3 regions of the Acidovorax sp. T1 genome follow, and region 3 is predicted to be linked to each of the others. Evidence: predicted binding sites of a transcription regulator. Region 3 holds the regulator's gene; each other region holds the start of a gene.

Region 1 (9,572 bases), 2.0 Mb from region 3:
TGGGCAGCAAACTGGCTGGCCACCTCGGTGGCCGTCTTGATGGCCTCGGCGGCCATGGTTTTGGTGGTGTCGATGGCGGCGGTCTGCTGGGCGGCGTCTTTCAATACGTTGGCCGCGATCTGCTGGAACTGGCTGGTCAGCGCGCCCCACCATTGCATGGGGTCCACCACGCTGGGTTCAGCCTCCTTGGTGGCCTGATCGCCGTCAGCCGGGGCGGGCTTGGCCGGTTCTGCGGGTTGTGGCGCAGGGGCGGCCGGAGCGGTTGCAGCGGCCCGGCTGGCAAAGCTGTCGGCCGCCTTGTCCAGGCCACTCTTGCCGCTGTCGGTCGCCTTGACCTTGAAGGCGTTGGCCACGTCGCCCATGCTGAAGTTCATGCCCTTGAGCGTGGCCAGGGTCATCTTCTGCACTTCCAGCGCCTGGACGGTGGCCGTGAGGGCGCGCGAGTTCTGCTCCAGCCAGAACTGCACGGCCTTGAGTTCGTCGATGCGCTTTTCCAGCTCTTCGACGCTGATGGTGGGCGCCACCCAGTTCGACAGGCTTGGCATCTGGGGAATGCTGCTGGAGGCACCTTTCGCCAAGCTTTGCAGAAAGTCAAAGCCGGGGACGAATTTGCCGAAACCAAAGTTGGATGTGTCGCTCATGGCCGCTCCGCAAGAGGTGGTCTGTAGTGGAGTCACAGCTTACTCCAATGCGTTACGCCCGCGAAGGCGCTGCGGCGGCGGTTACCTCAGTGTTTATGCCCATCCATCATGCCGCCCGCCATGGCGCCACCAGGGGCCGTCGTGCCCACGGGCACCGTCAGGTTGAGTTTGCTTTCCACGCCCTTGGCGTCCTGGAACACCAGGGTGAGCGGCACCGAGCTGTCCTTGGCCAGGGGCGCCTTCAGGTCCAGCAGCATGACGTGGTAGCCGCCGGGCTTGAGGTCCACCATCTTGCCCGCAGGCAGGTCCAGCACGGGCACGGCGCGCATCTTCATGATGTCGCCTTCCATCTTCATCTCATGCACTTCGGTCAGACCGGCGGCGGGCGACTCGACGCGCACCAGGCGGGCGCCGTCCTTGGCGGTCAGGCGCATGAATGCGCCCGTGGCCTTCTGGCCCTGCACGCTGGCACGCGCCCAGGCGCCTTCGACCTTGACGGCGGCGGTCTGGGCCCATGCAGGGGCACTCAGCAGTGCGGCAAAGACGGCGGCGGTGTGAAGCAGTTTTTTCATGGTGAATGTCTTTCAGTGTGCGAGAGGAAAAAGGGAAGCAGCAACAGGCTCTGGGCCCGACTGTCAATGATTGTGGGCAGCGGCGCCACCGGTGGGCAGAATCTCCAGCGCTGCCGCTGGGGACTTCAGGTCCGACAGCTTCTGGCCCGGCTTGGGCACCTCGGTCCAGTCGCTCTGGCCCTCGGCGCAGACCTGGCGCACCGGCCAGTACACGGTGCCCGCCTGCTCCGGCGCCTGGGCGACCAGCACAAACTCGTCATAGTGGGCGCTCTGCAGCATGTCATCCGGCGTCTTGGCCGTCCAGGTGATGCGCACCACGTCTTCGGTGATGCTGCGGCCGTGGCTGGTGTAGGGCTGGGCCAGCTTGTCGCGCTGCACCTCCAGCGTCCAGCCCGGCTTGGGCATGGGGTGTGCGCCGCGCATGCCTGCGGGGATGTCCACCACCACCTGCCGCGTGGGCGACGCGCCGCAGCCGTGGCCGACCTTGAAGGTGGCCTTGTAGCTGGCGCCCGCAGGGGCCACCTGGTATTCGAGCACCACATGGGCCGATGCAGAGCCAAACAGGGCTGTAGCGCTTATCAACAAAGCGGTAGCAGCTATCTTTTTCATAGTATTCAGAGACATGGGATGTTTTCCTTTCAGAGGGTTACTTTCAGTTCAGCCATGTAGCTGCGCTGCGGGTAGGGGTGGAAGTTCCAGAACTGGTAGTTGTTAAGGTTGTCGATGCCCACAGCGGCGCTGACCTGCTTGGTGACTTGGTAGCGCACGCGCACATCGGTGGTGAAGTAGCGGCTCGCGCCCTGGTAGGCAAAGCCGTTGGGGTCGGTGTTGTCGAGCGTGCTGTACTGCTTGCCGCTGTAACGCGCGCCCAGGGTGTACGACCACTTGTCGTCCGGCCGGTAAGTGGCCACGGCAGTGGCGCGCCATTCGGGGATGCGCGGCTGCCATTTACCGACGCTGGCGGGGAACTTGTCGTTGCGCGTGATCTTGGAGTCCGTCCAGGTCAGGCTGCTGCCCAGATCCAGCCCGCGCACGAAGACGTTGGCGGCCTGGTACGACAGCTCAATGCCCTTCGTGCGGATGGCGTCCACGTTCTGCACGTTGGTGACGTTGGGTGTGACGAGCACATTGGTCTGCGAATACAGCGCGTCTTTGGTGCACTCAAAGAAGGCCGTGAGGCGCAGCAAACCATTCCCCATGTCCCGCTCGGCGGTCAGCTCGGTGGTCCAGCTTTTTTCAGGCTTCAGGTTCGGGTCGTTGTTGATGAGCGTGCCGCTGCCGCTGATGCCGCCCTGGTACAGCTCGGCCACGGTGGGCATGCGCACGGCGCGGCCCGTCGATGCCTTGAGCACCCACAGCCCATTGGCCTGATAGGCCACGGCAGCCTTGGGCGAGACATAGGTTTCGTTGCGCTCGGGGTGGCTCAGCGTGGTGGTGGCGTTGCCGGTCTGGCCGTTGCTGGCGCTCCAGCGCTCGGCGCGAGCGCCCAGCACGGCTTTCCAGCGCGGCGCGATCTTCCAGGTGTCTTGCGCCCACAAGCCGATGAGCTGCGTGTCACCGTTGAAGGCCTGGTTGCGGGCGCCTGCATCACCGCTGATCCAGTTCGTCGTAGCGTTTTCGATAGTGCGCAGTTGGTAGCTGTCGCGCTGCAAGCCAAAGTCCACGATGTGCGTGCCCTGGATGCCATCCGGCCGCCAGGTGCCCTTGGCAGCCAGCGTGTTCCAACCCGTGCCTTTGCTGTTGACGATGCGCCCTGCCCCGCCGTTCAGCGCCGCAGGCAGCGCGACGGTGGCGGCGCGCAGGGTGTCGGTCTGGTAGTCGTACAGGCTGGCGGCCACCTCCCAGTCAAACACGCCTTGCGTGCGGCTCTTGACCGACAGGCCGTGCATGAAATGCGTGAGGTCTTCGTTAGACACATTGAAGTCCGTAGGCGCGAGCGCAAACCAGCGGCCATTGATGTTGACCGTGCCGCTGTACACCGCATTGCCATTGGCGTCCCGCAGGTAGCTGGTGGGCCGCCCTTCGGATTCGTTGTGCCACCAGCCAAAGGTGTAGGCCGCGCGCACGTTGGGCGAAAAGTCGTAGGCGATTTTGGCCTTGATGTGGTCTTGCTGCGTGTGGTACTGCGTGGCCGTGCCCAGCAGGTACCAGGGCTGGTTGCTGCGGTTGTTGCCCAGCACCGCGCCCGTCACGGGTGTGCCCGCGCTGCCCACGGTGCCTGCAGACACCAGGCGCGTGGGGAAGGTGAGCGGCTGGCCTTCGCTGTCCGTCTTGTTGAAGTTGAGGAACCAGGACCAGTCGCCATTCTTGTTGCCCACCGAGGCGCTCACCTGCTTGCCGCCGTAGGTGCCGTTGGTGCTGTACAGGTCAAAGGGTTGGTGCTGGTAGCTGACCTGCCCATGCGCCTCGAACTTTGTCGGCATGCGGGTGACGTAGTCCACCACCGCGCCCACCGAGTTGCCTGCGTAGGCGGCCGAGAAGGGGCCGTAGAACACGTCCACGCGCTCGATCTCCTCGGGCGTGACCAGCATCCAGCGCGGCGCATTGGTGGGGCCGTTGCCCAGGTAGTTGCTCAGCAAAATGCCGTCGGCAAACACCATGGAACGCGCCGGGTTGCCCGTGCCCGAGGCGCGCGTGGACAGCACGGCGTGGTTGTAGTCGCCGATGTAGCGCTTGCGCACCAGCAGGCTGGGCAGGTACTTGAGCGCGTCTTCGCTGTCGGTGGCGTTGATCGAGTGCTCGATCTGCTCGCGCGTCACGCCCTCGATGGTGGTGGGGATCTGCGTGGGCAGCGAGGTGGCTGGCCGCCGGTGATGGTGACCACGCCCAGTTCCTTGACCGGGGCAGGGCTGCTGCCGGTGCTGCTGCCATTGCTGTCAGCGGTCTGGGCGAATGCGGAGGAAGCCCCGGCATACGCGATGCCCAGGACGATGGGAAAGGCACTGGCCACGGCCAGCGCCATGCGGCTTTTGCGCATGGAAACTCCTGAAAATCAAGCCAAATAGGCCGCTAGCGCTTATTCATCAAGCGCAAGCAGCTATCAAACAAATAGCAATTTCAGGAGAAAGCCGGGGGGCCGCGGGGCGGCAGCGGCGCGGCGGTGCGCGCAGCAATGTGCGCGGCGGGGATGGGGCGCAGGGCATGCGCCAGGGGGTGTGCCACAGGCAGCTGGGCCTGCGAGGTGGGCAGTGGTGCCCCCACATGCGCGCACAGCGGACAGTCGAGCGTGTGGCTGGGCAGCTCCTTGGCGCCGTCGTCGGTCTTGACCAGCAGCTTGATGGCGCCCGAGCCCGAGCAGATCAGCTCCATCGCCTGCGGGTTGACCAGGGGCGACGCCACGGCCACGCCGATAGACAACACAAACCACGCCAGCACAAGGCGGGCGAGCCAACGGAGGCCGCGAATGGTTTGCAGGGAGGGCATGGGTGCGGATTGTAGGGGGCCGGGGTGTGCAGTCCTTGACCGGGGTCATCTACGCGACGGACAGCGGTCTCACCCGCACCTAGGATGCGTGCTGCATCCACCACCACAACGGAGACAACACCATGCTGACACTCTGCGGCTTTTCGGCCAGCAATTACTACAACAAGGTCAAGCTGGCCCTGCTCGAAAAGGGCCTGCCGTTCACCGAAGAACTGGCCTGGGTGGGCGAGACCGACCCCAGCGCCAGCCCGCTGGGCAAGGTGCCCTACCTGCGCACGCCGCAGGGCGCACTGTGCGAATCCGCCGTGATGGCCGACTACATCGAAGCCGCCCACCCTGAGCACCCGCTGATCCCGGCCGCCCCCTTCCAGGCAGCCAAAGTGCGCGAGCTGATCACCTTTCTCGAGCTGCACCTGGAGCTGGTCGCACGCAGCCTGTATCCCCAGGCTTTCTTCGGCGGCACGGTGAGCGACACCGCACGCGAAAAGGTGGGCGCCCAGCTGGAGAAGAACATTGCAGCCTTCGGCCAGCTGGCGAAGTTCAGCCCCTACGTGGCTGGCGACACCTTCACGATAGCCGACTGCGCGGCCATCGTGCACCTGCCGCTGGTCAGCGCCGCCACCAAGATCATCTATGGCCGCGACTACTTGGCCGACCTGCCCGTGCGCGAATATCTGGCCCGCATGGCCGAGCGCCCCCATGTGCAGCGCGTGAACGCTGACCGCAAGACCAACACCGCAGAGATGCTGGCGCGCCCGCCCAAGCGCTGATCCCGCCGAGCGGCGCACCCAGGGCGGGGGGCACCGCGCACCATCCCTTGACCCTGATCAACCCAGGGCACCGCGCACAGGCGCACCATGCAGGTATCCGATCACCCTGAGGAGTCCCCGCATGGACAAGACCCAAGCCGCACCATTGCGCCAGCAGTTATTGGCCCAGCAATCCGAACTGCTGGCCCAGCTGGCGGCACAGCGCGGCGGTGTCGTCGGCCGCGCCGAGGCCGCCGCCGACCATTTCGGACAGCCCGAAGACCCACGCGCCCAGGTCGCCACCGAGCGCGAGGTGGAGTTTGCCCTCGACGAGCGCGAGACCGCGCACCTGGCGACCATCGAGTCCGCCCTGGCCCGCATTGAAGCGGGCACCTATGGCGAGTGCACGGACTGCGGCAACCACATCACCGCCGCCCGCCTGCACGCCACGCCCGAGGCTGCACGGTGCGTGCATTGCCAGGAAAAGGCCGAGCAATACCACCGGGCTGCGTGAGTTCGCTCACGCATTCAGTCCCCTTCCCTCCCCCGTTTTTGTCATCACTTCAAGAAAGCCGATTCATGAGCACTTTTCACGCCGTTGTCTGGATGGACCAATCCGAAGCCCATGTGGTGATGTTTGACCGCGAACACGCCGAAGCCCAGCGCATCAAGTCCCGCAGCCACCACAAGCACCAGGGCAAGGCCGACGACCTGACGCCATTCTTTTCCGACATTGCCCAGGCGCTGACGCATACCCGCGAGGTCCTGCTGGCGGGCCCAGGGCTGGTGCGTCACCAGTTCCGCGACTGGGCAGCAAGGCACCATGCTGCAGTTGCAGGCGTGGTGGTGGACTCGGTGGCCGCAGACCACCCGACCGACGCCCAGCTGGTGGCTATGGCACGCCAGTACTTCAAGAAGTTTGACAACATGGCCGCCGATCCATCCATGGCCTGACCGCTGCGAGACCCCATCGGGCCCGCCCAGGCGGTGCCCTTGGCTGCTATCCTTTGCGGGATGCGCAGCCTCTTTCACCTCGCCTTTCACGTCACCGACCTGGATGCCGCCCGCCGCTTTTACGGCGGCGTGCTGGAATGCCAGGAAGGCCGAAGCACCGACACCTGGGTGGACTTCGACTTCTTCGGTCACCAGATCTCGTTGCACCTGGGCACCCCGTTTGCCAGCACCCGCACCGGGCATGTGGGCGACCACCTCGTGCCCATGCCGCATTTCGGCGCCATCTTGGAGCTGCCCGACTGGCATGCGCTGGCCGCGCGGCTCAAGGCCGCCGGCACCGCATTTGTGCTGGAGCCCCAGGTGCGTTTTGAAGGCCAGCCCGGAGAACAGTGGACGATGTTCTTCCACGATCCCAGCGGCAATCCGATTGAGATCAAGGGCTTTCGCTCGCTAGACACGGTGTACGCAGCGTGAGCTATACCTTCGCGTCCGCCACCATCCTGCTCCTGCTGATCACCGATCCGCTGGGCAACATCCCCATCTTTGCCAACGCCCTGCGCGGCGTGGCGCCCGAGCGTCGGGCGCGCGTGATCCTGCGCGAGGTGCTGATCGCCTTTGCGCTGCTGCTGGTGTTCCTGTTCTTTGGCGCTCAGTTTTTGCAGGTAATGAACCTGAGCGATCTGTCGCTGCAGATAGCGGGTGCGGTGGTGTTGTTTTTGATCGCACTGCGGATGATCTTTCCGTCGGCGGACGGACCGCAAGCAGAGTTGCCGGGCGAGCCGTTGATCGTGCCGCTCGCCATCCCCGCGCTGGCTGGCCCCTCGGCACTGGCCACTGTCATGCTGCTGGTGGCCCAGGCACCGGAACGCCGGTGGGAATGGGTGGCCGCACTGTGCGTGACCATGGCCGTGTGCGCCGTGGTGCTGCTGCTGGCCGAACGCATCCAGCGCCTGGTGGGCGAACGCGTGGTGATGGCTTTTGAACGCCTGATGGGCCTGATCCTGGTCGCAATCTCGGTGGAGATGCTGATCCGCGGCATCAAGCAGCTCGCGCAGCAGCTGTAGGCCACATGCCCTGGGGCCGGCCTCAGGGCTTTCGGCTGGGATGTAGCGTCCCGGTCGCCGCGCGCAATTTCATTTGCGGGCCAGTGCCGGCATGGCGCCCAGCGCAAAGACCGAATTGGGCACACCGGCGCGTGCCATCAGCGGCGCCGGACGACGGGCCAGTTTTGCGCGCGCCACCACCGGCGACTCAACCCGAACGCCCCGGGCCTGCTGCTCGGCCACAAGATCGCGCAGCGTAACGGACTGGAGGTATTCCATAACCCGCGCGTTGAACGCCGTCCAGAGCGATCCGGTCATGGACACCATCTGCGAAGACACGTGCGCCGCTGGCACGGACTCTTCGCCAGGCTTGTGGTTCTCTACCGCCACCACGATGTCAGCCACCGACACCTGCTCGGGCTTGTGGGCCAGGGCATAGCCGCCCCCGGGGCCGCGTGTGCTGTCAACCAGCCCGGCCCGCTTGAGGGCGCTGAAAAGCTGTTCGAGGTACGACAGTGATGTGCCCTGGCGCGCGCTGATGGTGGACAGCGCAACGGGGCCGGTGTTCTGGCGCATTGCCAGATCGGTCATCGCAGAAACGGCAAGTTGACCTCTGGTGGTAATTCGCATCTTCACTCCTTGTGAACATTGATCCCTCCGAGCGCCGGCAAACCCCGTGCAGCTCGGTCCATCAAACCAATGTAGCGCATCAAACACTTCGCGTATATTCGTTTTATTGTTAAAAACATTGCGGTTTTTTCGAACTATTTCGTACCCTTTGATGAACTTCAAGCATCTCAAATATTTCTGGACGGTGGCCAAGGCCGGTGGCGTGGTGCGCGCGGGCGAGCAACTGCACACCACGCCCCAGACCCTGTCAGGGCAGATCAAGCAACTGGAACAATGGCTGGGCCACGACCTTTTTCGCAAACGCGGCCGGGGGCTGGAGCTGACCAGCGAAGGGCGGATTGCGCTCGGGTATGCAGAGCAAATATTTGCCCTGGGCGACGAGCTGGAAAAATCCGTGCGCCTGTCACGCGGTCAGGCAAAGACGCTGGAATTTCGCGTGGGCATCGCCGATTCGGTGGCTAAGCCGGTGGCCTACCATCTGCTGGAGCCGGCGCTGGGCCTGCCCGATCGCGTGCACATGATCTGCCACGAGGGCAAGTTTCCGGAGTTGCTGGCGCAACTCACCCTGCACCGCCTTGATCTGGTGATTGCCGACGAGCCGGTGTCCCGCAAGGTAGGGGTAAAGGCCTTCAACCACGCGCTCGGAACCAGCGCCATGAGCTTCTTCTGCGCTCCGTCGCTCGCCCGGCAGCTGCAAGGCCCCTTTCCCCAATGCCTGCACGGCGCACCGATGCTGATCCAGGGCCCGCAGTCTTCCGTGCGCCAACAACTCGATCACTGGTTCAACAAATACCAGCTACAGCCGCATATCGTGGGAGAATTCGATGACAGCGCTCTCATGAATGCCTTTGGCCGCGAAGGACGCGGCGTCTTCACCTTGCCCAGCGTGCTCGAAGACGAAGCCATGGGGCAGTTCGGCGTGGAGGTGGTGGGCAGAACCTCCGAGCTGGTGGAGGAATTTTTCGCCATCTCCGTCGAGCGCCGCATCACCCACCCCTGTGTTTCAGCCATCACGCGAGCGGCCAGGGCGGAGTTGTTTGCGCGGTGAGACATCGCAGAACAGCAGGTGTCCGGGCACATCCCCTCGCGTTTTGCCAAGCCCGACCCCTCGCCGTGCGCGGGGGCCGATCCCTCCATGCTTGCCCCCACTGCGGTGCGCCCGCCGGGAGGCTCAGGGCCTGGGCCGACTCTTGCGCCCCGGTTTGGCCGTAGAGCGCAGGGGCTTCGCGCTCGCCTGCTCCAGCCACAGCAGCGAATCCACCTGCGACAAAAAGCGCCGCAGGTAGTCAGGCGACAGTGACTGCATCAAGCTGAGTGATCGCAACATGAGCCTGTGCGAGTTGAGCGGCCCGGCATTTTCGGGCCCACGATCCAGCGCCTGCGCCACCTGCCGTTGTGCAGAAATCTTGGACCAGACTTCGCTGAACTGGCGCACGCTCTTCATGTCTGACAGGCTGCCGCCATCGCCCGCACGAACGACATCTGCATCGGCCTGTGCGCGGGCGCTCAGGTCACGGTTCAGTTGCACCAAGGGGGAGATCGCTGCAGGTATTGCAGGCC
Region 2 (9,572 bases), 1.1 Mb from region 3:
GTGCGCCAGCACAGGTAGTGCGCGTGCGGGCTGGCGGTGTCGGTGGCAAACAGGCGCACCAGGGTGCCGTTTTCCAGCCAGGGCGCGCCGAGCTTGAGGCGCACCAGCGCCACGCCCATGCCGGCGGCGGCGCCGTCGCACATCAGGCCGATGTCGTTGAACTGCGAGCCCTCGCTGGGCTCGGCCCAGTTCAGGCCCGTGGCGGCAAACCAGGTGCGCCAGGGCTCCAGCGGGCTGCGCAGCAGGGGCACGCCTTCGAGGTCTTCGGGGCGCTCGAAAGGCCCGTGCTCGCGCACGAAGGCGGGGGATGCCAGGGGCGTGACCACATCGCGGGCAATTTCCACATGCTCCACGTCGGCATAGTGACCGGGGCCAAAGCGCACCATCAGGTCGGCGTCTTCGGCCACCACGTCCAGCAGCGGAATGGACACCTGCAGCGCCAGGTCGATCTCGGGGTAGGCCGCGGTGAACTGGCGCAGGCGCGGGATCAGGATGGCGCGCGCAAATGTGGGCGTGACGGCCAGCTTGAGCCGCCGCCGGCCCGGTGCCGAGGCAGCGCCCGGAAAGCGCTGCAGCGCGCCCAGGCCCTCGCGCACATGGGCCAGGTAGGCGCTGCCCTCGGTGGTCAGCGAAAAATCGGCCCGGCCAAACAGCCGCACGCCCAGGATCTGTTCGAGCTGCTTGACGCGGTGGCTCACGGCGCTGGGTGTCACACAAAGTTCGTCGGCCGTCTGCGTCACGCTGCGCAGCCGGGCCAGCGCTTCAAACGTCAGCAGGCACTGGATGGGTGGAATGCGCTTTGCGGCGCTGCTGAGGAAGAAGGACGGGGCTGCAGTGGCCATGGGTGGCCGGCTAACGGAAGACAACCGTCTTGTGGCCGTTGAGCAGCACCCGGTGCTCGCTGTGCCACTTCACGGCGCGGGCCAGCACCTGGCTTTCGGTGTCGCGGCCGCGGGCGGTGAGGTCTTCCACCGTGTCGGTGTGGTCGGCACGGGCCACGTCTTGCTCGATGATGGGGCCTTCGTCCAGGTCGGCCGTCACATAGTGGGCGGTGGCGCCAATCAGCTTCACGCCCCGGTCATGCGCCTGGTAATAAGGCTTGGCGCCCTTGAAGCTCGGCAGGAAGCTGTGGTGGATGTTGATGGCCCGTCCGGCCAGTTTTTGACATAAGTCAAGAGAAAGTATCTGCATGTAACGTGCCAGCACCACCAGCTCGGCTTCTTCGGCCTCGATAATCTCGTACTGTTTTGCCTCGGCTTGCGCCTTGGTGCTGCCGGTGAGCGGAATGTGGTGAAACGGCACGTTGTAGCTGGCCGCCAGCTGATAAAAATCGCGGTGGTTGCTGATGATGGCGCGGATGTCGATGGGCAGCAGGCCGCTTTTCCAGCGAAACAGCAGGTCGTTCAGGCAATGGCCTTCCTTGCTGACCATGAGCACGGTTTTGACGGGCTGGGCCGTGGCATGCAGGCTCCAGCGCATCTGGTGTGGCTCTGCAAAGCTGGTCAGGCGGGCCTGAAGGGTGGCGTGGTCGTGCTGGTCGCACGCAAACTGCACGCGCATGAAGAACAGGCCCGTGGCGTGGTCGTTGTACTGCGCGGCTTCTTCGATGTTGCCGCCGTGCTCCAGTAAAAAGCCCGAGACGGCGTGCACCAGCCCCAGGCGGTCGGGGCAGGACAGGGTAAGGATGTAGGCGTTGGTCATAGCTGCGCCATTGTCGCAGCAAGGGCCGTAGGTGTTGGAATAAGGAGCTTTATGCGAATCACGGGTTGCATCCCGAAACTGGCGCCTTGGTGGGGTGTGGTGCTTTACCTCGTTTTTGGCGTGGCATGGGTGTTTGCGGGCGACGCATTGTTGGCCCGGTGGGCCGGCACGCCCGAGCAGATCACGCATTTGCAGACCTGGAAGGGCTGGCTGTATGTGCTCGTCACCAGTGCGATGGCCGGCTGGCTGCTGGGGCGCATGCGCAAGGTGGAGCGGCAGCGCTCGGCGGTGGCGCGCGAGCTGGCGCAGATCGTGCACCACGCGCCGGTGGGCATGGCGCGGGTGGCACTCGACGGGCGCATCCTGTGGGCCAACGGCTGCCTGTGCAGGATGCTGGGCGAGGACCTGCAGGCCTTGCAGGCCCTGAATTTTCGTGACGTTGTCCAGGCCTCAGACCTTGCCCACGCCATGCAGCAGATCAAGCGTCTGCTGGCCGGCGAGATCGACCATTACCTGGGCACGCGGCAGTGCCACCGGCCGTCCGACGGGCGCATCGTGCATGTGCTCAACACCGTGACCTTTGTGCCCGCAGAAGGCGACGAACCGGCCCATCTGGATTGTGTGCTCCAGGATATGGGCGAGATCCAGGCCGCGCGCACCGCGCTCGAGCGCAGCGAGACGCGCCTTCGCCTGGCGGTGGAGGGCAGTGGGGGCGGCATGTGGGACCGCGATTTGCAGAGCGCCCACACCACTTTTTCGCCCAGCGTGGCGCGCATGCTGCGCTACCAGGGCGATGATTTCGCGCGGGATTTCCGCATGCGCGAGCGCCTCCATCCCGACGACAGCGAGCGCGTGCGACTGGCCGTGCGCTACGCCCTGGCCTCGGGTGAGCCCTTTGTCGAGAAGGCCCGCCTGCGCTGCTTTGACGGAAACTACCGCTGGTTCATGGCCCGTGGTGTGCGCCACCTGAACGAGGCGGGGCAGCCCGAGCGCTTTTCGGGCATCCTGACCGACCTGACCCGCGAGCGCCAGGTCGATGAGCGCCAGCGCCTGGCGTCCACCGTGATGGACCACATGAGCGAAGGCGTGATCGTGACCGATACGCACAACCGCATTCTCTCGGTGAACGCTTCGGTCACGCGGATGCTGGGCTACACCGAGGACGAATTGCTGGGCAAGACCCCGCGCGTTTTCAAGTCGGGCCGGCACGACCGGGCGTTTTACGAGGCGATGTGGGAGTCGATGAGGCGCACCGGGCGCTGGCAGGGCGAAATCTGGAATCGGCGCAAGAGCGGCGATGTGTTTCCAGAGCACATGTCGCTGAGCGTGGTGCGCGATGCCGCTGGCACGGCCACGCACTATGTGTGCATGTTCACCGACATCTCCGACGAGAAGGCGCAGCACCAGCGCATGGAGTTTCTGGCGCACAACGACGCGCTCACCGGCCTGTCCAACCGCCTGTGGTTCTGCGGGCAGCTGGAAGACGCCGTGGTGCAGGCACGCGGCAGCGGCGAGCGCATGGCCGTGCTGCACCTCAACCTGGACCGGTTCAAGGACGTGAACGACAGTTATGGCCATGCCATGGGCGACCAGGTGCTCAAGGACATCGCCCGCCGGGTGCAGGCGGCCATGCGGCCGGGCGACCTGCTGGGCCGCATGGCCGGGGATGAGCTGGCTGTGGTGGTGCGCCATCTGCACCACGCCGATGGCGCGGCGGCGGTGGCACAGCAGCTGATCGCCGTGGTGGCGCAGCCCTGGCACTCGCCCGACGGGTTCGAGGTGGTGGCCGGCGCGAGTGTGGGTATTTGCATGTTTCCGGAGCATGCCGCCACGGCTCAGACCCTGTTGCAGGGCGCCCATACTGCCGTCTATGGGGTCAAGGCGCTGGGGCGCGGGGCCTGGTGTTTTTACACCGAGGAAATGACCCAGTCCGCGCGCGACCGGTTAGCGCTGGAGTCGCGCCTGCGCCTGGCGCTGGCGCACGGCCACATGGTGCTGCATTACCAGCCGCAGATCGACATTGCCACGGGGCGCATCGTGGGCGCCGAGGCGCTGGTGCGCTGGAATGACCCCGAGGAAGGCCTGATTTCGCCAGCCCGCTTCATCCCCGTGGCCGAGGTGTCGGGCATCATCGGCCCCCTGGGGGAATGGATCATCGGCGAGGCCTGCCGCCAGGGGCAGCGCTGGCGCGACGAGGGGCTGCCTGCGCTGACGCTGGCGGTGAACGTGTCGCCGCGCCAGTTTCAGCTGACCGACCTGGTGGGTTGCACCGCGTCGGCGCTAAAGGAAACCGGATTCCCGGCCGCGCTGCTGGAGCTGGAAATCACCGAGAGTGCGCTCGCCGAGCGCGAAGACGAGGCACGGCTGACCATGCGGCGCCTGCGCGAACTGGGCCTACGGCTGGCGGTGGATGATTTCGGCACCGGCTATTCGTCGCTGGCGCAGCTCAAGCGCTTTCCCATCGATGTGCTCAAGATCGACCAGGGCTTCATCCGCGACATTCCGCGCAGCGCCGACGACATGGCCATCAGTGCGGCCATCATCGCCATGGGCCACAGCATGGGCCTTCAGGTGCTGGCCGAGGGGGTTGAGACGGCGGAGCAGCTGGTGTTTTTGCGCGAGCGCGGCTGCGACAGCTATCAGGGGTATCACTGCAGCCGTCCCCTTGCGGCCGAGGCGTTTGCCGCGCTGGTGCGGGCCCGGCAGGCCGTGTAGGCGCGGGCCGCCGGGGTCTGGGCGTTGTCGGCGGCAGGGGGGCATGCTGCGCGCCCTGGTCTTGATTCAAGTCAAGGCATGGGGCGCGCGACCTTCCTACACTGCGCCCATGCGCACCAAGTCCCCGCTGACCTTCAAGCTGCTGGCCATGGGCGGGGGCTTTCTGTTGGTGGCCCTGGCATCCATCGGCTTGACGCTGTGGGTGGCCTGGAAACTCGAAGGGGGCGCCGCAGCCGTCAACGAGGCCGGGCGCCTGCGCATGAACATGCTGCGCATGGTTCTGGTGCAGCAGACTGAGTCGCCCGAAGCGGTGCAAAGGCATGCGCGGCAGTTCGACGCCAGCCTGGAGTTGCTGCGCACGGGAGATCCCTCGCGACCCCTGTTTGTGCCCTGGGGGGCAGATACGCGGGCGCGCTTTGAAGAAGTCCGCACCACCTGGGCGGCATTGCGCAAGGAGTGGGCTGCTGGCTTGCCGCCAGACCGCGCCCGCTCGCTGGCCCAGGCCGACAGCTTGGTGCAGAAGGTGGACGGCTTTGTCGAGGCCATAGAAATCCAGATCGCCGGTTGGACGGCCGTGTTGCATGTGTTTCAGCTGATCATGATGGCGGTGGCCATTGCGGCTGCGGTGACCTTCATGGCGGTGAGTTATCTGCTGGTGCTCAATCCGGTGTCGCAACTGCAGCAGGCGCTGGCACGGCTGCGCCAGGGCGAATGGGGGGCGCGGCTGCCGGTGGAGACTGACGACGAATTCGGCCAGCTCTCGGCGGGCTTCAACCAGATGGCCCATGCATTGCAGGCCTCGCACGACGATCTGGAGCAAAAGGTGCGCGAGAAGACCGCCAGCATCGCCGTGCAGAACCAGCGCTTGGCGGCGCTGTATGAAGTGAGCGCGCTGGCCTCCACGGCGACCGGGCTGGACGCCCTGGCGCAAGGCTTTGTCAAGCAGATCCGCCGTGTGGCGGGTGCCGATGCCGTTGCGGCGCGCTGGTCCGACGAGGCCAATGAGCGCTATGTGCTGCTGGCTGGCGACGGTATGCCGCGCGCCATGACCGAAGAGGAGCATTGCCTGCACACGGGCACTTGCATGTGTGGCCAGCCGCAGAGCCAGGCACACACCCGCGTCATACCGATCATGGCGTCCACTACGCTGGCGTATCCGCATTGCCGCGATGCTGGCTATCAGACCCTGGTGGCTATTCCCGTGCAGATGCAGCAGCGGATGCTCGGCGAGGTCAATCTGTTCTTTCGCTCCTCGGTAGAGCTGACCGATGAGGTGCGTGAACTTCTGGAAGCCATGACGCGCCACCTGGCCAGCGCCATGGAAGGCTTGCGCGCCACCGCCCTGGAGCGTGAGGCCGCCGTGGCGCAAGAGCGCAGCTTGCTGGCGCGCGAGCTGCACGACTCGATTGCCCAGTCGCTGGCTTTCCTCAAGATCCAGACGCAGCTGCTGCGCGATGCCGTGGCCAAGGGCGACATCGCGGCGCGGGACCGCAGCATGGGCGAGCTCGATGTGGGCGTGCGCGAGTGCTATAGCGATGTGCGCGAACTGTTGCTGCACTTTCGCACGCGCACCAGCGAAGAAGACATTGAGGCGGCGCTGCGCACCACCCTGTCCAAATTCGAGCACCAGACCGGCATCGCCACCACGCTCACGATGGTGGGCCATGGCCTGCCCCTGCCGCCAGATGTGCAGATTCAGGTCCTGCACATGGTGCAGGAAGCATTGACGAACGTGCGCAAGCATTCGGGTGCCACCCGGGTGGAACTGCGCGTGCACCGGCATCCCCGCTGGCGCTTTGAAGTGCAGGACAATGGGACGGGGTTTGAAGTTCGGGCCGTGCCGCCCGACTCCGTGCATGTCGGCCTGGGCATCATGCGCGAGCGTGCACAACGCATCGGTGCGGTGGTGCAGGTGGAGTCGGCGCCGGGCGCTGGCACCCGCGTGTGCATCGAGCTTCCCACCCTGTCCACCGCGCAGGAACCCCGCGAGCCGCCCCTGCCCGTCATTGCCGATCCTGCCCATTCCGTCCATTGATGCCCATGCCTACTTTTGCGCCTGTCAGCTTGCTCGTGGTGGACGATCACAACCTGTTTCGCCGGGGCCTGGTGGCCTTGCTGGGGCAGGACCCGGGCCTGCAGGTGGTGGGCGAGGCGGGCGACGCCGCGCAGGCGCTGCGCCTAGCCCCCGCGCTGCGGCCCGACGTGATCCTGCTCGACAACCATTTGCCCGGGGTGACGGGGGTGGATGCGATCCGGGGGCTGCGCGAGGCCTCGCCGGCTTCCCGCGTGCTCATGCTCACAGTGAGCGAAGACGCACAGGACTTGGCCACGGCGCTGCGCAACGGCGCGCAAGGCTATCTGCTCAAGACCATTGACGGGGATCTGCTGGCGCAGGCCATTCGCCGCGCTGCTGCCGGCGAGCCCGTGGTCAGCCCCGAGCTGATGGGCAAACTGGTGGCAGCCTTCCAGTCGCAGGGCGCGCCGGAGGCGGACGACGCACTGGCCTCGGCCCTGCCCGGCAAGGCGCCTGCGCCGGCAGAGCCGAGCACACCCCTGTCGCCGCGCGAGGAAGACGTGCTGCGCGAGATTGCACGCGGCGCCAGCAACAAGGAAATCGCGCGGGCGCTGGACATTGCCGAGACCACCGTGAAGATCCATGTGCAGCACATCCTGCGCAAGCTGGGGTTGAGTTCGCGCGTGCAGGCCGCCGTGTACGCCTCTGATCGCCAGCGCTAGCGCGCATCCCCCGCTTCCTGCTTCCCCATAGTTCTTTCGAACGATGGCGGCGTAACCCCCTCGTTCTTTTTGCCACGCTGACCCCTCCTGAAGAGGGATGGGCAAACCCCTGCCCATGCGGGACGATGCATGCCATACAGGAAAGAGGGAACAACCCATGGCAAACGCATCGCTTTCGGTGGGCGACAGTCCGCAACGCAGCCGACAGGCCTGGTCGGTGCTTTTGGTGAGCACGCTGGCCTTCACCGTCTGCTTCATGGTGTGGATGATGTTCGGGGTGATCGGCATTCCCATCAAGAAAATGCTGAACCTGAGCTCCACGCAATTCGGCCTGCTCACGGCCATGCCGGTGCTCACCGGTTCGCTGGTGCGCGTGCCGCTGGGCATCTGGACCGACCGGTTTGGTGGGCGGATCGTGATGGCGGTGCTCATGGCCATTACGGTGCCGGCGATCTGGCTCATGAGCTATGCCACCGAGTACTGGCATTTCCTCACGATCGGCCTGTTTGTCGGGCTGGCGGGTGGCTCGTTCTCGGTGGGCACGCCCTATGTGGCGCGCTGGTTCCCCAAGAACCGGCAGGGCATGGCGATGGGTGTTTATGGGGCGGGCAATTCGGGCGCGGCCGTGAACAAGTTTGTCGCGCCGGTGCTGCTGGTGGCCTTTGGTTGGGCCATGGTGCCGCAGGTGTATGCCGCCATCATGCTCGGCACCCTGGTGCTGTTCTGGCTGTTCAGCTACAGCGACCCGGCCCATCGGGTGCCCAGCAACGTCAAGTTCACCGACCAGCTCAAGGCGCTCAAGGACCCCAAGGTCATCAAGTATTGCCAGTACTACAGCATTGTGTTCGGTGGCTATGTGGCGCTGTCGCTGTGGATGGTGCAGTACTACGTGGGCGAGTATGGCCTGGACATCCGCGTGGCGGCGCTGCTGGCAGCCTGCTTCTCGCTGCCGGGCGGTGTGCTGCGCGCCATTGGTGGTGTGCTCAGTGACAAGTATGGCGCCCACAGTGTCACCTGGTGGGTGATGTGGGTGAGCTGGATCTGCCTGTTCCTGCTGAGCTATCCGCAGACCGATTTCACCATCCTCACGGTCAACGGCCCCACCACGTTCCACATCGGTTTGAACGTCTATGCCTTCACCGCGCTGATGGGGGCGCTGGGCGTGGCGTTTGCCTTCGGCAAGGCCAGCGTCTTCAAGTACATCAGTGACGACTATCCGGAAAACATTGGCGCCATCAGCGGCATTGTCGGCCTGGCCGGTGGTTTGGGGGGCTTTGTGCTGCCCATCCTGTTTGGCGCCTTGATGGACCTCACTGGCATCCGTTCCAGCGCCTTCATGCTGATGTATGGCGTGGTCTGGGTCTCGCTGATCTGGATGTATTTCACCGAAGTCCGTCGCACCGATGTGATGGATCCGACCGGTGCTTCGGCGCACCAGGCCGCCCACTAAATTTTTAAGGGAACACCATGTCTGCCAACCCACACAGCAGCGGCCGCCAGGGGCGTCTGCTCACCATCTGGTCACCCGAGGACAAGTCGTTCTGGGAGCGTGAAGGCGAAGCCGTCGCCAAGCTCAACCTGTGGATCTCGGTGCCTGCATTGTTCCTGGCCTTTGCCATCTGGCAGGTCTGGAGCGTCGTGGCCGTCAGCCTGCCAGGGCTGGGGTTCAAGTATTCGACCAACCAGCTGTTCTGGCTGGCTGCGGCGCCTGCGCTCAGCGGTGCCACGTTGCGCATTTTTTACTCGTTCATGGTGCCGTTGGTGGGCGGTCGCCGCTGGACGGCCATCTCCACTGCAACCTTGCTCATCCCCGCCATCGGCATCGGCTACGCGGTGCAGGACAACACCACCAGCTATCCGACGATGCTGGTGCTGGCGCTGCTGTGTGGCCTGGGGGGCGGCAATTTCAGCTCCAGCATGGCCAACATCAGTTTCTTTTTCCCGAAGGAGCGCAAGGGTTCGGCCCTGGGGGTGAATGCGGGCCTGGGCAACCTGGGCGTGTCGGTGGTGCAGTTTCTGAGCCCGCTGGTGGTGACGGCAGGCATCTTCGGCATCTTTGGCGGTGACCCGCAGACGATCGTGAAGAGCGGCCAGTCGGTCGAGGTGTGGACGCAGAACGCGGCCTTCATCTGGGTGCCATGGATCGCGCTGGCCTCGCTGGCCGCATGGTTCGGCATGAACGACATTGCCGACGCCAAGGCGTCGTTTTCCACCCAGGCCGTCATTTTTCGGCGCAAGCACAACTGGCTGATGTGCGTGCTGTACCTGGGCACGTTCGGTTCGTTCATCGGCTATGCCGCCGGTTTCCCCTTGCTGATCAAGAGCCAGTTTCCCGGCATCAACCCCCTGGCCTACGCCTGGCTGGGGCCGCTGGTCGGTGCCGTGGTGCGCCCCTTTGGCGGCTGGCTGGCGGACAAGCT
Region 3 (9,572 bases):
CGAAGCTGGCTGGTATCAATGAAGAGGGAGGAATTCACGACATAAGAGGCGAAACATGGTGATATGAATTCCACCAATGGTTACAGCAATTATCACCATTTCGCCATCCATCCCGCAACTCGCAGCCAAAAAGCTGCACTGTCGGGCAACACTGCGCCACAAAACAGACGAAAGAACCTGCGACTGCTGCCCAGCGCTACTCCGCTCATGCCTGGAAACTATCGACTACCGGCACCAGAGCGAGGGTTTGTAGACCAGGTCCATCCACAACGCCCAGCCTGCAACCCCCACCAGCAATGCGCCCGCCAGACGCGTTCCCCAACTCGCCCGCACGGCATTGAGGTGTGAACGCAACTTGCCCCATACCCAGGGGCCGCCCACCAGCCACAGGCCACTGCCCACACCAAACAGCGCCATGGTGGCAGCGCCCTGCAGCGCGCCCCCGCTGAGCGCTGCAACCAGTAACGCAGAGTAAAGCAATCCGCAGGGCATAAGCGCCCAAAGCACCCCCGCCACCATCAGCCCGCCCGGTGCACGGACAAGGGGTTGCACGCGGCGCCAGGCTGTGCGTCCGGCCTGCTCCACCCAAGCAGGCTGGCGCGCCTGCACCATCATCATCAGGCCCCATGCCATGACCGCAACATGCATCAGGGTCCATACCGGACTTAGGGCCATGGTTTGCTGCGTCAGCCAAGCCAGGCTGTCCATGGCCAGCGCCGCCAAGGCACCCGCCCCCGCATAACCCGACAGGCGCCCGAGGTGGAACGCTAGCAAGCGGTGCGGCAGCGCGCCCCGGGGATGCCACTGCACCGGCCGAGCGGTGAGGTCCCCGGCATCACTGGTGATCGAACACGTCGCCCCTGGACCCACAAGCGCACCACAAGGTGCAGAGCACATGGCCAAGCAATGGGGCCCTCCGGCGAGCCCCATGATCAAGGCCGTTACGGCGAGTGGCGCAAGCATGAAACCTGATACTCCGTTGGATTGGTCACCCTAGATGATGCGCGAAAACCTCGCCCGATTGCGGTCAGCCTGCAAATAGCGGTCAAACACCATCGCGATGCCGCGCACAAAAAACCAGCCCATGGGCGTCACCTTGACGCCCTCGGAATCCAGCACGACAAGGCCTTGCTCGGCCATGGTCTCCAGTTGCTCCAGCTCCGGCGCGAAATACGTCCGAAAATCAATGAGCCACGCCTGCTCCATGGGCTCGAACTGCACTTCGCCCTGGCACATGAGCGCCATGATGACCGCCCTGCGCACCAGGTCGTCGCGGTTCAGTGCCAATCCTCGCACCACCGGCAAACGTCCCTGGTCCAGATGGTCGTAATACTCCTCCAGCGACTTGGCGTTCTGACTATAGGTGGCCCCCACCCTGCCGATCGCTGACACACCCAGGGCAATGAGATCGCAGTCGGGCTGTGTGCTGTAACCCTGAAAGTTGCGGTGCAATCGCCCCTGCCGCTTGGCAACAGCCAGGGCGTCGGTAGGCAGGGCAAAGTGGTCCATGCCCACGTACACATAACCTGCGTCCATGAAGGCATCGAGCGAGCGCGACAGCATGGTCACCTTGGCGGATGCGGCGGGGAGCTCCGTCGAAATGATGCGTCTCTGGGGCTTGAAGCGGTCGGGCAGATGGGCATAGGCATACAGGGCGATCCGGTCGGGGCGCAATTGCGCCACCTGCGCCAACGTGCGGTCGAACGACTCGGGCGTCTGGCGCGGCAGTCCGTAGATCAGATCCACATTCACCGACTCAAAGCCCAAAGCGCGAGATGCCTCCACCAGCGCAAACACCTGCTCTGCCGGCTGGATGCGGTGCACCGCCTTCTGAACCTCGGCATCGAAATCCTGCACGCCGAAGCTCAGCCGGTTAAATCCCAGCTCCGCCAGCACCGCCAGGCGCTCCGCGGTGACAGTGCGGGGATCGACCTCGATGGAATACTCACCACCCGGCGCGAACGTGAAGCTGCGCCGCAACGTTGCCATGAGTTGCCGCAGTCCGTCATCCGAGAGAAAAGTGGGCGTGCCGCCACCCAGGTGCAGCTGACTGACCACCTGCCCGGTGCCGCAGTGGGCTGTGTGCAGATCGATCTCGCGGCTGAGGTAGCGCAAATACACATCGGCACGGTCATGGTGCTTGGTGATGATCTTGTTGCATGCGCAGTAGTAACACAGCGATTCGCAAAACGGAATGTGGACGTACAGGGACAGTGGCAGTGCCATGGCCGTGGTACCCACCCGGCGCTGCGAGAGCGCCAGCACGTAGTCTTCGTGCCCAAACGCCTCCACAAACCGGTCCGCGGTGGGATAGGAGGTATAACGAGGCCCTGGCACGTCAAAACGGCGCAGAAGTTCTGGTGAAACAGCGGTCATGGGAAAATATCCTTGCGTGCACCAGTACTGTGCCGTACCCTTCAATCGACGTCCTTGACCTTAATCAAGAGCACGAAGGGACGCAGCGGTGACAATTTGATTCATATCAGCCACCGGGTCGCAGCGCGGGACAATTGCGTCCCAACAGACATCAGCCAACTATCCCGGCCCAACCAGGTTCCAGTGTCCATGAATCCGCAAACCATCAAAGTCGCCTGCTCCAACTGCAACCTGCGAGAGCTGTGCATGCCCGTGGGTTTGAACGACCAGCAGTTGCAACGCATTGATGACATCGTGGCTGTGCGACGAAAAATCAAGCGTGGCGGCACCCTCTTTCGCAATGGAGAGTCATTCACCTCTCTTTATGCCATTCGCACCGGTTTTTTCAAGACCTGCGTCGCCACTGAAGACGGGCGTGACCAGGTCACGGGTTTTCAGATGGCCGGTGAAATCATCGGGCTCGACGGCATCGTCAACGATCACCACACCTGCGATGCCATCGCCCTCGAAGACGCCGAAGTGTGCGTCATGCCCTTCGATCGCATCGAAGAACTGTCGCGTGAAGTCAATGCCCTGCAACACCATGTTCACAAGATCATGAGCCGCGAAATCGTTCGCGAGCACGGTGTAATGCTTTTGCTCGGCAGCATGCGCGCGGAAGAACGCCTCGCTGCGTTCCTTCTCAATCTGGTGCAACGCCTGCACGCCCGTGGGTTCTCGCAATCCGAGCTGGTATTGCGGATGACGCGGGAAGAAATTGGCAGTTACCTGGGACTCAAACTGGAAACCGTGAGCCGCACGTTCTCGAAATTTGTGGAGGACGGCACCGTGGAAGTCAAACAGCGCCATGTCCGCATTCTGGATACCGAGGCCCTCAGGCGCATCGTCAACAATCAGCAGGCCTGCCACTGATCGTCATACAGAAATGTGCCCCCTTACGGGCACGATGAAACCTTGTGGCAATCGTCCGGCCGTGCCTCTGGGGGCACCGGGCAGCGGTTGAGTTCAAAGGATGACATGGACAGCAGTGTCGTCAGCGCACTGGCAAGCATGGTAACAATCCAGAAGACAAAGAACGCAAGGGTATAAACGCCCTGGCGCGACAGCGTCAATGGCTGGCCAAACCAATGCAGATCCTGCGGATCCACCATGGCAAAAACCAGCATTTCCAGAATGCCCGCCACCAGAAAGGCAGGCCATGCAATCCACATCAAGCGTTGTTTCCACATCGTCTTGTCTCCTAAGATTTTTCTGAAGTGATGTGCATCCACCAGGCTGGCATTGAATCTCAGCGAGGTTGGTCCCCGGCAGGTGTCGCCGCGTGGTTGCGGGCCTTGAGTGCCGGGGCCAGGCTTTTTTCAGGCTGCGCCAGCGTCTGGTTGATCTCCATTCCCTTGCGGTAATAGTCTTCCTCAACGACAGGGTCCGGCCGACTGACGGCGAGCCACAACGTGACGAATCCGGCAATCACCACAATGACCGGCCCGGCAATCACCAGCCAGACATGACCAAACTTCCACCAAGGCTGCGGTTCAGAAGCAACAACGGGGCTGGATGACATAAAACCTCCTCAGCTTGTCAGCAATACAGATCACAAGACACCACGGAACCTGCAGTGACCTGCAGTGACCTGCATTTAACGCGGCACCAGGAAAATGGATTTTTCGGTCACTTTGCCACCGCCTTCCAGTGCCGAAATATCGAAATGAATCGCATGGGAACCAGGAGCCGCCGATCCATAAGGAATCTGGAGTCGCACGGCCACCCAGCGGGATTCTGCGGCGCCAATGTCGACCTCCTGCTCAGAGGCCACTTCAAGGCCCTCCAGCCCGTTCGCTGAAATGCGATAGCGCTGCGCGGCCTCGGTGGCATTCATGATTTGCAGCCGATAGACATTTTCCAGCTTACCCCCGGCAACAATGCGGGACAAGGCGGCACGGTCACGCACGATATCCACTTTCAGGGGGGTGCGCGTTGTCAAGCTGGCCAGCATGCCCACGCACAAGGCCACCAGAACCGCGGTGTAAATGAGCACGCGGGGGCGCAAGACATGCCGCAGGATTTGCGATTGGCTCCAGCGATTGAGCACACCATTCTGGGTCGAATACCGTATCAACCCCTTGGGGTAGTTCATCTTGTCCATGACGGTGTTGCACGCATCCACGCACAGGCCGCAGCCGATGCACTCATATTGCAAACCCTTGCGGATGTCGATGCCCACCGGACATACCTGCACACACAGCGTGCAGTCGATGCAGTCGCCCAGGCCCTTGGCCTTGTAATCCACCGTCTTGACCCGGGGACCACGCGGCTCGCCTCGGGCTTCATCGTAGGTCACGATCAGCGTATCGCGATCGAACATTGCGCTCTGGAACCGCGCATAGGGGCACATGTATTTGCACACCTGCTCCCGCAGAAAGCCCGCGTTGCCATAGGTGGCCAAGCCATAGAAAACCACCCAGAAAATCTGCCAGCCGCCGGAAAAAGCCAGCAACTCGGGACCCAGTTCCCGGATCGGCACGAAGTAACCCACAAAGGTGAATCCCGTCCAAACGGACACTGTCACCCACACGGTTTGCTTCAGGAACTTCTTGCGGATCTTCTCGAAAGTCCAGGGACTCGCATCCAGTCGCAGACGCGCACTGCGATCACCCTCGATCTTGTGCTCTATCCACATGAACATCTCGGTGTAGACCGTTTGTGGACACGCAAATCCGCACCACAAGCGACCGGCCACCGCCGTGAACAGAAACAGCGAGAGCGCCGAAATGATCAGCAACCCCGTCAGGTAAATGAAATCCTGCGGGTAAAGGACCAGTCCAAAAATATAGAACCGGCGGGCCCCCAGATCAAACAGCACCATCTGGCGCTGGCCCCACTCAAGCCACGGCAACCCATAAAAAACAAGCTGCGTGAGAAACACCATGACCCAGCGCCAGCGCGCAAAGTACCCGCTGATCGATCGCGGGTAAATCTTCTTTTGCGCCTCGTAGAGGGAAACGAATTCACCCTCTGCCGATGGCTCGGGTGTAGCCGCCGCGATGGGGATGACCTTGCGCAGTGGCCTGTCAGGTGATGTCATGGTGCGGGCCGTAAGAGCAGAAAAAACATATCGGGCGGCCCCACCAAGGTCGGGGCCGCCCTGATTTCAGCGGGCTGCTACGGGCTTGTTGGACAAGCCCCATACGTACGATGCGAGCACGCCGATCTGCGCATCGGTCAGCTTGTCGGCTTGCGCTGGCATCTGGTTGACCTTGCCGCTATTGATCATGGCTGCAATGGCAGCTTCGCCCCAGCCGTGCAACCAGATGTCGTCCGTGAGGTTGGGGGCGCCCAAGGCCTGATTGCCCTTGCCGTCCATGCCATGGCAGGCGGCGCATGAGACGAACTTGGACTTGCCCAGCGATGCCCGCAAAGAATCATGCGGACTGCCCGACAGACTCAGCACGTAATGCGACAGATTGCGCACATCTTCCGGCGAACCCACTGCGGCAGCCATGGGAGGCATGTTGCCGATCCGCCCCTTCTCCAGGGTCTCGCGGATTTTCTCGGGCGTGCCGCCATGCAGCCAGTCGTTGTCGGCCAGGTTGGGGAAACCCTTGCTGCCGCGCGCATCCGAACCGTGGCACTGGGCGCAGTTGTTCATGAACAGGCGCTCGCCAATGGCATGGGCCTGGGGGTCCACCGCCACATCTTCCGGCTTCATCGAAGCAAAGCGTGCATACAGGGGCTCGATTTCCGTCTTGGCCTTGGCCATTTCGGCCTCGTATTCACCGAGTTGCGTCCAGTTCAGCTTGCCCGTGAAGGTGCCAAGGCCGGGGTAGGCAGCCAGATAACCCAGGCCGAAGACGATGGTGATGACAAACAGCCACACCCACCAGCGTGGCAGAGGGTTGTTCATTTCGACCAGATCCTCGTCCCAGACGTGGCCTGTGGTGTTGTCGGCCGTGGCCTTCACTTTCTTGCGGCCCGCCATCCAAAGCAGGATGCCGCAGGCGATGATGCCGACCAGGGTCAGCGTGGTCACAAAGACCGACCAGAAATTGCTGGTGAAGTCACTCATGGGGTGTTCTCGTTCTGGTGAAGGTCAATCTTGCTCGAAGGGCAGGCGGGCTGCCTCATCAAACCGGGACTTGTTGCGGCCCCTGTAGGCCCAGAGCCAGATGCCAATAAAGCAGGCCATCGATGCCAAGGTGGCGACGATGCGCATGGTCGTGATGTCCATGGCCAATCTCCTTTATTTGAGCGCGCGGCCCATGACTTGAAGGTACGCAACCAGGGCATCCATTTCGGTCTTGCCCTTGACGTCGGCGGCAGACGCTGCGATCTGCTCGTCGGTATAGGGCACGCCCACGGTCCGCAAGGCCTTCATGCGCGGAGCCACATCGGCCGGATCAATGGCGTTCTTCTCCAGCCATGGATACGCGGGCATGTTGGACTCGGGCACCACGTCACGCGGATTGTTCAGGTGGATGCGATGCCATTCATCGCTGTACTTGCCACCCACGCGATGCAGATCAGGGCCCGTGCGCTTGCTGCCCCACTGGAAGGGGTGGTCATAGACAAACTCGCCAGCCACCGAGTAGTGGCCATAGCGCAGGGTTTCGGCGCGGAACGGACGGATCATCTGCGAGTGGCAGTTGTAGCAACCCTCGCGGATATAGATGTCGCGGCCCACCAATTGCATGGAGCTATAGGGCTCCACGCCCTTGACCGCCTCGGTCGTAGATTTCTGGAAGAACAGGGGCACGATTTCCACCAGGCCGCCAATGGCGATCACCAGCAAAATCAGCACGATCATCAGAAAGTTGTTGGTTTCCACCTTCTCGTGGGTGAAGCCGCCAGAAGCATTTTGGTTGTTGTCAGACATGAATAGGCTCCTTGGGGCTCAGGCGTGGGCAGCGTTCACGGCGGGAATCGCCACCTTGACCGAACGCCCCGAAATAGCGGTGGCCCACACATTCCAGGCCATGACGATCATGCCGCCCAGATACAGCAGACCACCGGCCACACGGATCACATAGAACGGATAAGTGGCCTTGACGCTTTCCACGAAGGTATAGGTCAAGGTGCCGTCCGCATTGATGGCTCGCCACATCAGGCCCTGCATCACGCCGGCAATCCACATGGCGGCGATGTACAGCACGATGCCGATGGTGGCCATCCAGAAGTGCAGCTCAATGGCCTTGATGGAATGCATCTTTTCCCGGCCAAACAGGCGGGGAACCAGGTAGTAGAGCGAACCCATGGTGATCAGGCCCACCCAGCCCAGGGCGCCGGAGTGCACATGGCCCACCGTCCAGTCGGTGTAGTGGCTCAGGGCATTGACGGTCTTGATGGACATCATCGGGCCTTCGAACGTGGACATGCCGTAGAACGACAGCGACACGATCAGGAAGCGCAGGATGGGGTCGTCACGCAGCTTGTGCCATGCGCCCGACAAGGTCATGATCCCGTTGATCATGCCGCCCCAGCTGGGGGCCAGCAGGATGAGCGAGAACACCATGCCCACCGATTGCGTCCAGTCGGGCAGCGCGGTGTAGTGCAGGTGGTGTGGGCCGGCCCACATGTAGGTGAAGATCAGTGCCCAGAAGTGGACGATGGACAGGCGGTAGCTGTACACCGGACGGCCCGCCTGCTTGGGAATGAAGTAATACATCATGCCCAGGAAGCCCGTGGTGAGGAAAAAGCCCACGGCATTGTGGCCGTACCACCATTGCACCATGGCATCCTGAACACCCGCGTAGGCCGAATAGCTCTTCATGAAGCCGGCCGGAATGGCTGCGCTGTTGACGATGTGCAGCAAGGCCACCGCCAGGATGAAGGCCCCGAAGAACCAGTTGGCCACATAGATGTGCTTGACCTTGCGCGTGCCCACGGTGCCAAAAAACACGATGGCATAGGACACCCAGGTGACGGCAATCAGGATGTCAATCGGCCATTCCAGCTCGGCGTATTCCTTGCCCTGGGTGTAGCCCAGGGGCAGGCTGATGGCCGCCGCCACGATGACCAGTTGCCAGGCCCAGAACGTGAACGCGGCCAGCGAGGGCGCGAACAGGCGCGTCTGGCAGGTGCGCTGCACCACGTAGTAGCTGGTGGCAAACAGCCCGCAACCACCGAACGCAAAGATCACCGCGTTGGTGTGCAGCGGGCGCAAGCGCCCGTAGCTCAGCCAGGGAATGCCGAAATTGAGCTCTGGCCAAGCCAGCTGGGCGGCGATGATGACGCCCACCAGCATGCCAACCACCCCCCACACCACGGCCATGATAGAAAACTGTCGCACCACCGTATCGCTGTAGTGCACAGCCATTGTTTTTGGAGAATCCATCGGGCACCTCGTTTGATTACTGGAATAGTTTTGTCCAAGCAGGGTTATTCAACATTGATGCATGTCAATCGTCCCGAAAAATGCGTTCGCCTTCTTGCTCCACGCTCTCGAACTGGCCGTGGTAAACCGCCCACCACAGGCCCGCAAGAACCATCAGCACCAAAATGACCGACAAGGGGATCAGCAAATACAGGATGTCCATCAGACCGGGTCCAGGGAAGATTGGGAGGCAGAGGTCATGGGTGCGGGGCCTTTCATCGGCTGCTGCGGGTTCACCCCCACCACCTGCACACCGGGCAGGGATTGGGACAAACGGGCGGCATTCAGCACCACCAGCAGCGAACTGAGCGCCATGCCCAGCCCCGCCAGCCAGGCCGGCATCCAGCCGACCAATGCCAAGGGAACACACACCGCGTTGTAGCCCGCAGCCCACCATAGATTCTGCTTGACCACCCGCAAGGTGCGGCGCGCCAGCAGCACAGATTGCGCAACCAGCAACAGGCTGCCACCCAGCACCACAAAATCAGCGCGCGCCTGGGCCAGCGGCACCGAGCGGCCAAAGGCAAACGACACATTCGCCCCCGCCAGAACCGGGCCATCGTTGAGGCCATCGCCCACCATGGCCACATGGCGCCCCTGTGCCTGCAGCCGCTGCAGGGCGGCCAGCTTGTCCTGGGGCGTGCATTCGCCCTGGGCCTGGGCGATGCCCGCCTGCGCGGCAACCCGCTGCACCGCACCCAGCCGGTCTCCCGACAGGATCTGCACCGCGACGCCCGACTGCTGCAAGGCACGCACCACGTCAGGGGCCTCGGGCCGCACGTCCTCGATCACATCGAAGCGTGCCAACTCGGTGAACTGGCCGTCGCTC

Evidence for each region. Region 3 encodes FNR, which switches genes on or off when oxygen is low (the NO sensors DNR and NnrR bind a similar motif). Its sites were predicted from a motif close to TTGATNNNNATCAA; they were not measured.
Region 1: a site for FNR is predicted at 5,454-5,467, ahead of CCX87_RS02215 (TraR/DksA family transcriptional regulator). Genes of this name have one in related genera too.
Region 2: a site for FNR is predicted at 4,478-4,491, ahead of CCX87_RS16600 (type IV pili methyl-accepting chemotaxis transducer N-terminal domain-containing protein). Genes of this name have one in related genera too.

What each region holds. Positions count from the first base shown of each region.
Region 1 covers NZ_CP021648.1:452,127-461,698, reverse strand. The annotation lists gene CCX87_RS02245 (PhaM family polyhydroxyalkanoate granule multifunctional regulatory protein) at 1-641, opposite strand, end outside; gene CCX87_RS02240 (copper chaperone PCu(A)C) at 728-1,213, opposite strand; gene CCX87_RS02235 (YcnI family copper-binding membrane protein) at 1,277-1,837, opposite strand; partial or broken gene CCX87_RS02230 (TonB-dependent receptor) at 1,852-4,190, opposite strand; gene CCX87_RS02225 (DUF2946 family protein) at 4,271-4,636, opposite strand; gene CCX87_RS02220 (glutathione S-transferase) at 4,759-5,406, shown strand; gene CCX87_RS02215 (TraR/DksA family transcriptional regulator) at 5,528-5,899, shown strand; gene CCX87_RS02210 (hypothetical protein) at 5,965-6,339, shown strand; gene CCX87_RS02205 (VOC family protein) at 6,400-6,813, shown strand; gene CCX87_RS02200 (MarC family protein) at 6,810-7,403, shown strand; gene CCX87_RS02195 (Rrf2 family transcriptional regulator) at 7,473-8,012, opposite strand; gene nhaR (transcriptional activator NhaR) at 8,164-9,060, shown strand; gene CCX87_RS02185 (DUF2894 domain-containing protein) at 9,184-9,572, opposite strand, start outside.
Region 2 covers NZ_CP021648.1:3,567,150-3,576,721, reverse strand. The annotation lists gene CCX87_RS16615 (LysR substrate-binding domain-containing protein) at 1-842, opposite strand, end outside; gene purU (formyltetrahydrofolate deformylase) at 853-1,701, opposite strand; gene CCX87_RS16605 (EAL domain-containing protein) at 1,753-4,416, shown strand; gene CCX87_RS16600 (type IV pili methyl-accepting chemotaxis transducer N-terminal domain-containing protein) at 4,526-6,451, shown strand; gene CCX87_RS16595 (response regulator) at 6,451-7,152, shown strand; gene CCX87_RS16590 (MFS transporter) at 7,310-8,602, shown strand; gene CCX87_RS16585 (NarK family nitrate/nitrite MFS transporter) at 8,620-9,572, shown strand, end outside.
Region 3 covers NZ_CP021648.1:2,478,751-2,488,322, forward strand. The annotation lists gene CCX87_RS11600 (HD-GYP domain-containing protein) at 1-38, opposite strand, end outside; gene CCX87_RS11605 (sulfite exporter TauE/SafE family protein) at 226-963, opposite strand; gene hemN (oxygen-independent coproporphyrinogen III oxidase) at 994-2,376, opposite strand; gene fnr (fumarate/nitrate reduction transcriptional regulator Fnr) at 2,566-3,288, shown strand; gene CCX87_RS11620 (hypothetical protein) at 3,312-3,605, opposite strand; gene CCX87_RS11625 (FixH family protein) at 3,665-3,937, opposite strand; gene ccoG (cytochrome c oxidase accessory protein CcoG) at 4,013-5,458, opposite strand; gene ccoP (cytochrome-c oxidase, cbb3-type subunit III) at 5,525-6,439, opposite strand; gene CCX87_RS11640 (cbb3-type cytochrome oxidase subunit 3) at 6,464-6,601, opposite strand; gene ccoO (cytochrome-c oxidase, cbb3-type subunit II) at 6,614-7,246, opposite strand; gene ccoN (cytochrome-c oxidase, cbb3-type subunit I) at 7,265-8,704, opposite strand; gene ccoS (cbb3-type cytochrome oxidase assembly protein CcoS) at 8,769-8,906, opposite strand; gene CCX87_RS11660 (heavy metal translocating P-type ATPase) at 8,906-9,572, opposite strand, start outside.